DNA from 2 places in the Streptomyces sp. NPDC038280 genome. Region 2 is predicted to be linked to the other one. Evidence: riboswitches for the same ligand, from Rfam matches in the RefSeq annotation. Region 2 holds a riboswitch; the other holds the start of a gene.
The links. A riboswitch is a leader RNA that binds a small molecule or an ion and turns the genes downstream of it on or off. The one in region 2 is predicted to bind ZMP and ZTP.
Positions count from the first base shown of each region.

Region 1: it holds a riboswitch for ZMP and ZTP, as region 2 does, so the genes downstream of both, ACZ7J0_RS11470 (serine hydroxymethyltransferase) here and ACZ7J0_RS27600 (bifunctional 5,10-methylenetetrahydrofolate dehydrogenase/5,10-methenyltetrahydrofolate cyclohydrolase) in region 2, are expected to answer to the same signal.

Region 1 is NZ_JBVJYZ010000004.1:137,158-141,360, reverse strand. Features, by position in the region: gene ACZ7J0_RS11480 (glutathionylspermidine synthase family protein) at 1-666, shown strand, start outside; gene rocD (ornithine--oxo-acid transaminase) at 737-1,942, opposite strand; ZMP/ZTP riboswitch at 2,050-2,140, shown strand; gene ACZ7J0_RS11470 (serine hydroxymethyltransferase) at 2,207-3,478, shown strand; gene ACZ7J0_RS11465 (hypothetical protein) at 3,720-4,203, opposite strand, start outside.
Region 2 is NZ_JBVJYZ010000017.1:59,434-63,636, reverse strand. Features, by position in the region: gene exaC (acetaldehyde dehydrogenase ExaC) at 1-673, opposite strand, end outside; gene ACZ7J0_RS27605 (GAF domain-containing protein) at 732-2,003, opposite strand; ZMP/ZTP riboswitch at 2,124-2,222, shown strand; gene ACZ7J0_RS27600 (bifunctional 5,10-methylenetetrahydrofolate dehydrogenase/5,10-methenyltetrahydrofolate cyclohydrolase) at 2,244-3,104, shown strand; gene ACZ7J0_RS27595 (SWF or SNF family helicase) at 3,457-4,203, opposite strand, start outside.

The DNA of each region.
Region 1 (4,203 bases), on a different contig from region 2:
TTCGCGCACTCCGACGGGGACGAGCTGGGCGAGGACCTGATGACGGTCGCGTATCTGCGCGAGACCGCCCAGCAGGCCGGACTCGACACCGAAGCGCTGTCCATGGAGCAGATCGGCTGGGACCGGCTCAGCGGACGCTTCGTCGACGACCGGCTGCGCTTCATCCGCAGCTGCTTCAAGCTCTATCCGTGGGAGTGGCTGGTCACGGACCGGTTCGGGCCGCACGTCCTGGACACGCTCGACAACGGCGGCGGCACCGGCACCACCTGCTGGATCGAGCCGGCCTGGAAGATGCTCCTCTCCAACAAGGCGCTGCTCGCGGTCCTCTGGGAGCTGTATCCGGGGCACCCGAATCTGCTGGCCGCCCATCTGGACGGTCCGCGCGACCTGGCCGTGACCTCCGGTTACGTCGCCAAGCCGCTGCTCGGCCGCGAAGGCGCGGGCGTCACCGTCCACGCGCCGGGCGCCGACCCGGCGGCGGACCCCGTCGTGCGGGAAGAGCCGGTCTGCTACCAGGAGTTGGCCCCGCTGCCCGACTTCGCCGGCAACCACGTCGTACTCGGCGCGTGGGTCGTCGGGGACGAAGCGGCGGGGCTCGGTATCCGCGAGTCGTCGGGGCTGATCACGGACGAGTACGCCCGCTTCCTGCCCCACGTCATCCTCTGACCCCACCCGGCCGCCCCCTGTCGCACAGCCAACGGCCGGCCGGCCCCCTCACAAGAGGGCCGGCGCCGCCTCAGTCCCCCAGCACCGCCCTCAGCTGATCGAGCCCCCAGTCCAGATCCTCCTTGCTGATCACCAGCGGCGGGGCGATCCGGATCGTCGACCCGTGGGTGTCCTTCACCAGGACCCCGCGGTCCATCAGCTTCTCCGAGATCTCCCGGCCCGTGCCCCGGCTCGCGGCGATGTCGACACCCGCCCACAGGCCGCGGCCCCGCACGGCCTCCACCGCACCTCCGCCCACCAGCAGGCCCAGCTCACGGTGGAGATGGTCCCCGAGCTCGGTCGCCCGCTGCTGGTACTCGCCGGTCCTGAGCATCGCGATCACCTCCAGCGCCACCGCGCACGCCAGCGGATTCCCGCCGAACGTCGAACCGTGCTCACCCGGCCGGTACACCCCGAGCACCTCGGCGCTCGACACCACCGCGGACACCGGCACCACACCGCCGCCCAGCGCCTTGCCGAGCACGTACATGTCCGGGACCACGCCCTCGTGTTCACACGCGAAGGTCTTCCCTGTCCGGCCCAGACCAGACTGGATCTCATCGGCGATGAACAGCACGTTCCGCTCGCGGGTGAGGCGACGGACCCCCTCCAGATAGCCGGCCGGCGGCACCAGGACCCCGGCCTCGCCCTGGATGGGCTCCAGCAGCACGGCCACCGTGTTGGCGCTGACCGCCGTCTCCAGCGCGGTCAGATCGCCGTACGGGACGATCTCGAAGCCCGGCGTGTACGGGCCGAAGTCCGCCCGCGCCTCGGCGTCCGTCGAGAAGCTGACGATCGTCGTCGTCCGCCCGTGGAAGTTGTTCGCCGCGACGACGATCTTCGCTTGGCCGTCCGGCACGCCCTTGACGCGGTACCCCCATTTCCGGGCCGTCTTCACGGCGGTCTCCACCGCCTCCGCCCCGGTGTTCATCGGCAGCACCATCTCCATGCCGCACAGCTCGGCGAGCCTGCCGCAGAACTCGGCGAACCGGTCGTGATGGAACGCGCGCGACGTGAGCGTCACCCGTTCCAGCTGGGCCTTGGCCGCGTCGATGAGCCGGCGGTTGGCGTGTCCGAAGTTGAGCGCCGAATAGCCGGCGAGCATGTCGAGATAGCGGCGCCCTTCGACATCGGTCATCCAGGCGCCGTCCGCCGAGGCGACGACGACGGGCAGAGGGTGGTAGTTGTGTGCGCTGTGCGCCTCCGCGGAAGCGATCGCGTCTTGTGTTCTCGACACGGGATCTCCGTTCGTCCTGCGGCTCGGTGCGGCAATGGTGCCCTTTTCTATCGTCGCTCGGATGCTGGACGAGGAAACCTTGATGACGACTCGCCCGCTAGGCTGGAAACACGCACGGCGACTGGCGTACGGGGAAGAAACCCCGGGGAAGCCGTGCGCGGCAAACCGCACGAGGTGCCGCCCGCCTGGGCACCCTGGGATCCGTCCCGTGTGGGTGTGCCGCGTCAGACCCCCGGGAGCCACCGCATCGCCCGGAGGAACGCCATGAACGACCTTCCCGCGCACCACCCCGCCCTCTCCGCGGAAGACCCCGAGCTCGCCGCGCTCGTCGGCGCCGAAGAGCGCCTGCAGGCCGAGACGCTCAGGCTGATCCCCAGCGAGAACTACGTCTCGCACGCCGTCCTCGAAGCGTCCGGCACCGTCCTGCAGAACAAGTACAGCGAGGGCTACGCCGGCCGGCGCTACTACGAGGGCCAGCAGAACATCGACCAGGTCGAGGTCCTCGCCATCGCCCGCGCCAAGGCCCTCTTCGGCGTCGACCACGCCAATGTGCAGCCGTACTCCGGCTCCCCGGCCAACCTCGCCGTCTATCTCGCCTTCGCCGAGCCCGGCGACACGGTGATGGGCATGGCTCTGCCCATGGGCGGCCACCTCACCCACGGCTGGGGCGTCTCGGCGACCGGCAAGTGGTTCCGGGGCATCCAGTACGGCGTACGCCAGGACACCGGGCTCATCGATTTCGACGAGGTGCGCGAACTCGCCCTCAAGGAGCGCCCCAAGGTCATCTTCTGCGGTGGCACCGCGCTGCCCCGCACCATCGACTTCGCCGCCTTCGCGGAGATCGCCCAGGAGGCGGGCGCGGTGCTCGTCGCCGACGTCGCCCACATCGCCGGACTCATCGCCGGTGGCGCCCACCCCTCGCCGGTGCCGCACGCCGACGTGATCTCGACGACCACCCACAAGACCCTGCGTGGCCCGCGCGGCGCGATGCTCATGTGCCGCGAGGATTACGCCAAGGCCATCGACAAGGCGGTCTTCCCGGGTCTTCAGGGAGGCCCCCACAACCAGACCACCGCCGCCATCGCGGTCGCCCTCCACGAGGCCTCCCAGCCCTCCTTCCGTGACTACGCGCACTCCGTCGTCGCCAACGCCAAGGCGCTCGCCGAGGAGTTGCTGGCCCGAGGCTTCGCCCTGGTCTCCGGCGGTACCGACAACCACCTGATCCTGATGGACCTCACCCCCAAGGACGTCCCCGGCAAGGTGGCCGCGAAGGCCCTCGACCGGGCCGGGATCGTCGTCAACTACAACACCGTCCCGTTCGACCCGAGGAAGCCCTTCGACCCCTCCGGCGTCCGTATCGGCACCCCCTCCCTCACCTCGCGCGGGCTCGGCACCCAGCACATGGCCGCCGTCGCGGACTGGATCGACCGGGGTGTCACCGCGGCCGGCTCGGGTGACGAGGACGCCCTGGCCCGGATCCGCGCCGAGGTCGCCGACCTGATGTCCGCCTTCCCGGCCCCGGGCCTGCCCACCTGATCACCGACCGCTTCTCTCCGTGAGGCCTCATGGGCGTCCCCTGAGGCCTCACGGGGCTCACCCGGCTTCCGCGGCTCACGCCGCCCCCGGGCCCACGCGGCTCACGCCGCCCCCGGGCCCACGCGGCTCACGCCGCCCCCGGGCCCACGGCTCGCGGGCCTTGCGCCGCCCCCACGCGCCTCGCGCCGCCCACGGGCCCCACGCCGCACACGCCTCGCGGGCCTCGCGGGCCTCGCGCGGCTCACGGGGTGGATTCCGCTATCTCCCTCGCCCGCTCCGGCGACGCCTCGCCCTCCAGCCGCAGGGTCAGCGCGCCCCCGTCCGCGCCCGCCCCGGTCCACAGCAGGGTCGGACCCGCCGTCCGCTCGGAGCGGGTCCATCCCCGGCCACGGCCGTCCGTCAGGGGGACGCGCAGCAGATGCGGCTCGGCGAACCAGTACCCCTCACGGCCGCCGCTCAGATCCACCCACTCGGGCTGCACACGGACCAGCTTGGCGAAGCCGGCGTCGAGCTGACCGGGGAACTCGTCGAGGCGTATCGCCCCGCCCGCGGCCCTCCAGCAGAGGCTCACCATGGCCCGCCCCTCCGGCAGCCGTGTCACCGACACCGCGTCGGGAGGGCCGAGGGCCTCGGGTATCCGGGGCGGGAACCCCGCCAGGCTCGCGGCACGCTCCTCCGGAACCGGGTCCGCGCACCCCGGCACGGACGCTCCGGTCCTCGGCGGC
Region 2 (4,203 bases):
CCGCCTCCGTGCCGAAGCCGTTGACGATGTTCACCACGCCGGGCGGCAGCAGGTCGGCGATCAGGCTCATCCAGAAGTGGACCGAGGCCGGGGTCTGTTCGGCGGGCTTCAGCACGACGGCGTTGCCGGCGGCCAGCGCGGGAGCCAGCTTCCAGGTCGCCATCAGGATCGGGAAGTTCCACGGGATGATCTGCGCGACCACCCCGAGCGGCTCGTGGAAGTGGTACGCGACGGTGTCCTCGTCGATCTCACTGAGGGAGCCCTCCTGGCCCCGCAGCGCGCCCGCGAAGTACCGGAAGTGGTCGATGGCGAGCGGGATGTCGGCCGCCAGCGTCTCGCGGACCGGCTTGCCGTTCTCCCAGCTCTCGGCGACCGCCAGCTCCTCGAGATGCGACTCCATCCGGTCGGCGATCCTCAGCAGGACGTGCGCGCGCTCGGCGGGAGCCGTACGGGCCCAGGCGGGCGCCGCGACGTGGGCCGCGTCCAGGGCCCGCTCGACGTCCTCCGCCGTGCCCCGCGCGATCTCGGTGAACGGACGGCCGTCCACCGGGCTCGGGTTCTCGAAGTAACGGCCCCGGGCCGGGGCGACGTACTCCCCGCCGATCCAGTGGTCGTAGCGGGGAAGGTACGACATGATCGCGTCGTCGGTACCCGGCGCTGCGTAGCGGGTCATCGTGCACGGCCTCCCTCGGACGGCGGCCGACCTCCCTCGGCCGGCGCTCACCGCGAGGCTAGGAAGCGGGACGTTGCAACCCCGTTGCGCCGAAGGACAGTTCCGCGTCCAGCGCGCGGAGCCGGGCCACCACCGGCGACCGGGCGCTCGCCGGCACCGCCGCCGCCAGCGCCCTCCACACGACCAGGTCGTCCTCGCCCCACGGGCTGTACGCCCAGTCGGCGAGCAGGCCCGGGTCCCCCCGGTCGACCAGCGCGGCCCGCAGCTGACCCGCCAGCCGCTCGCGCAGCCGCACCACGGCCGGTGCCGAGGAGCCGGGCAGCAGCGGGCCCGCGTAGCAGCCGAGCGCGGCGGACAGCGCACCCGAGGCGAGCCGGCGGGCGACCGTGTCGAAGTCCGCGTCCAGGGCCCCCGCCAGCCGGTACGGCCGCGAACGCAGCAGATCCGCGCCGAGGACCGCGCGCAGCCGGGACAGCTCGGCCCGCAACGTCACCGGCGTGACCGACTCGTCCTCGTACAGCAGCGTCAGCAGCTCCTCTCCGACCACGCCTTCCGGGCGTCGGGCCAGGACGGCCACGATCTCGCTGTGGCGGCGGCTCAGCCGGATCCTGCGCCCGCCGGCGACCAGCAGCGCCTCGTCCCGGCCGAGGGCCGTCAGCCGCATCCGGTCGTCGGGCGGCGCCGGGGCCAGCAGGGCCAGCTGGGACTCGGCCGCGCGCGCCACCGCCTGCACGAACGCCAGGCTGTGCGGATGCGCGAGCCGGTCCCCGCCCGTGATGTCGACGGCGCCGAGGAGCCGCCCGCTGTGCGGATCGTGCACCGGCGCCGCGGCGCACGTCCACGCCTGTACCGGCCGCCGGAAGTGCTCGGCGGAGAAGACCTGAACCGGCCGGTCCAGGGCGATGGCGGTGCCCGGCGCGTTCGTCCCCGCGACCGACTCGGTCCAGCGGGCACCGGCGACGAAGTTCATCGGCCCCGCCCGGCGCAGGGTCGCCGCGTGCCCCTCCACCCACAGCAGCCGCCCCGACGCGTCGCACACGGCCACCAGATGTTCCCCGTCGGTCGCGTACGCGCCCATCAGCTCCCTGATCACCGGCATCGCGGGAGCCAGCGGATGCCCTTCGCGGTACGCGGCGAGGTCGTCGTCGGCGAGCTCCACGCAGGCGGCGCCGTCCGGGCTCACCCGGGCCCTGGCCGAGCGCCGCCACGACTCGGCCACCAGAGCCCGAACGGGCGGCCTCGGCAGGTCCCCGCCCGAGGTGAACGCGTCGTGAGCCCGCCGCAACGCCCCGGCGTCCGGACCCTCGGCCGCCCATGCGTCGATCCCCAACTCGGCCTCCCGGTAAGGGTTCAGGTCCCGTGGGGCTCATCGTGGTACCGACGCGGGCCGCCGACAACCGGGCGCGCGACCACCCTGTCCGGTCTTCGCTCCCGGGCCTCCCGTACAGTGGGCCCGGGCCGTGACTGGCGCGTGAGGTGGAGTACCACCGGGGAGCGGCCCGACGGACTCGACCGGACCCCGTCACTGCCGTGCGCCTGGGCGATCAGCATCGATGCTCAGGAGTCGCCCATGTCCACCGTCCCCGCCGCGCGCCTCATCGACGGCACCGCGCTCGCCCGCCGCACCGTCGAGGAGACCGCCGCCCGCGCCGCCGAGATCACCCGGCGCACCGGCACCGCCCCCTGCCTCGCGACCGTCCTCGTCGGTGAGGACCCCGCGTCCGTGACGTACGTCCGGATGAAGCGCGCCCGCTGCGAGAAGGCCGGAATCCGCTCCCGCCACATGGAGCTGCCCGCCGCCACCACGACCGAGGAGCTCGTCGCCACCCTCACCGACCTCTCCCACGACCCCGAGGTCAACGGCATCCTGCTCCAGCACCCGGTCGGCCCGCACATCGACGAGCGCGCCGCCTTCGAGGCCATCGCCCCGGAGAAGGACGTCGACGGTGTCACCATGACCTCCTTCGCCGCGATGAGCTTCGGCCTGCCCGGCTTCGTGTCCTGCACCCCCGGCGGCATCATGCGGCTCCTCGACGCGTACGACGTGGACCCCACCGGCAAGCGCGCCGTCGTCGTCGGCCGAAGCGCCATCCTTGGCAAGCCGGCCGGGATGCTGCTCCTGGCCCGGGACGCCACCGTCACCTACTGCCACTCGCGCACCACCGACCTCTCCTCGATCGTCCGCGAGGCCGACATCCTGGTGGCGGCCGTCGGCCGGCCCCGCTTCATCCGCGGCGAGGACATCAAGCCCGGCGCGGTCGTCATCGACGCCGGCTACAACCCCGGAAACGTCGGTGACGTCGACTTCGAGCCGGCGGCCGCGCGGGCGAGCCTGATCACGCCGGTCCCCGGCGGCGTCGGACCGATGACCATCGCGGTGCTCCTGGCCCAGACGGTGGAGGCGGCCGAGCGTCAGCTGGGCCTGCGGTAGCACGGGGCGCGCGGCCTGCGGGCGACAGCCGCCGCCCACCGGCGTTCCATGGGGATATGCGCCTACGACGAGGCGGCCTCGGGCCCCTGTTGGGCCCGGTGCAGGTCCGGACCGTCCATGGCGAGGCGGCCCGGGCGCGGCCGGCCGGCTTCGGAGGACAGGCCCGGTCCGTCCGCGACCCGGCGGCCTCGGCGCGTGTCCGGCTCCTGAGGCCCGTCCATGACGACGGTCAAGGCGTGCCGTGCAGCCGGGTCCTGAGGCCCGATGCGGGCCCGGCCCGTCGACGGCGAGGCGGCCCGGGCGCGGCCGGCCGCGGGCGACACGCCCGGCCCGTCTCGGCTGCCCCCACCGCTCAGCCGGAGCCCTCCAGGAGCCCCGCCAACGCCGTCGCCGGGTCCTGGTCCGCCGGGCCGGCGGGCGCCCACCGTCCACTCTCCTTCCGGTACGGCCACCACCGGCCGTCCTGTCCCAGACGCAGCTGGACGCCCTCGCCCACCACCGTCCAGCGGGCCGCGCCGCTCACCGGCCGCAGGTGTGGGCGTTCGCCGGCCTCCCACGCGTCGGCGAGCCGGGCCGTCGCGCGCTCCAGGACCTCGGGCGTGGGCGTCCACTCCTCCTCCAGTACGGCCAGGGCGGCCGGGCCGCCGACACGCCACGCGCGGGTGGCCAGGTCCAGGGCGGCGCGCTGCCGTCCCGTCCCGGCGGCCAGCCGCGCCACGATCCCAGGGGCGGGGGCCGCCGCGGCCAGCCGTACCGCGTCCTGGTCCTGGTCCAACGGGGGCTCGACCGGGTGGCCCTCATGGCCCGGCGCCAGGGCCTCCGCCAGCATCCGGTGTGCCCGCGCCGACGCGTCGGCCGCCAGGAACTCCAGGGCAGCCGGGTCGAGACCCGGGGCGGGCCCCGCCTCGGTGTCCAGGGACGGGGGTTCGCCGACGGTCGCGGGCAGCGGCGGGGGAGGGGGCAGCGGAGGCAGGATGTCCCGCGCGGCGAACGCCTCCCCGGCCGGCACCCCCGCCGGTTCCCGGTCCCGGACCGGCTCCCGGTGGTCCCGCGCCGCCCGTGCGACGCTGCGGACCTGAAGCGCGTCGAGCAGCCGCCG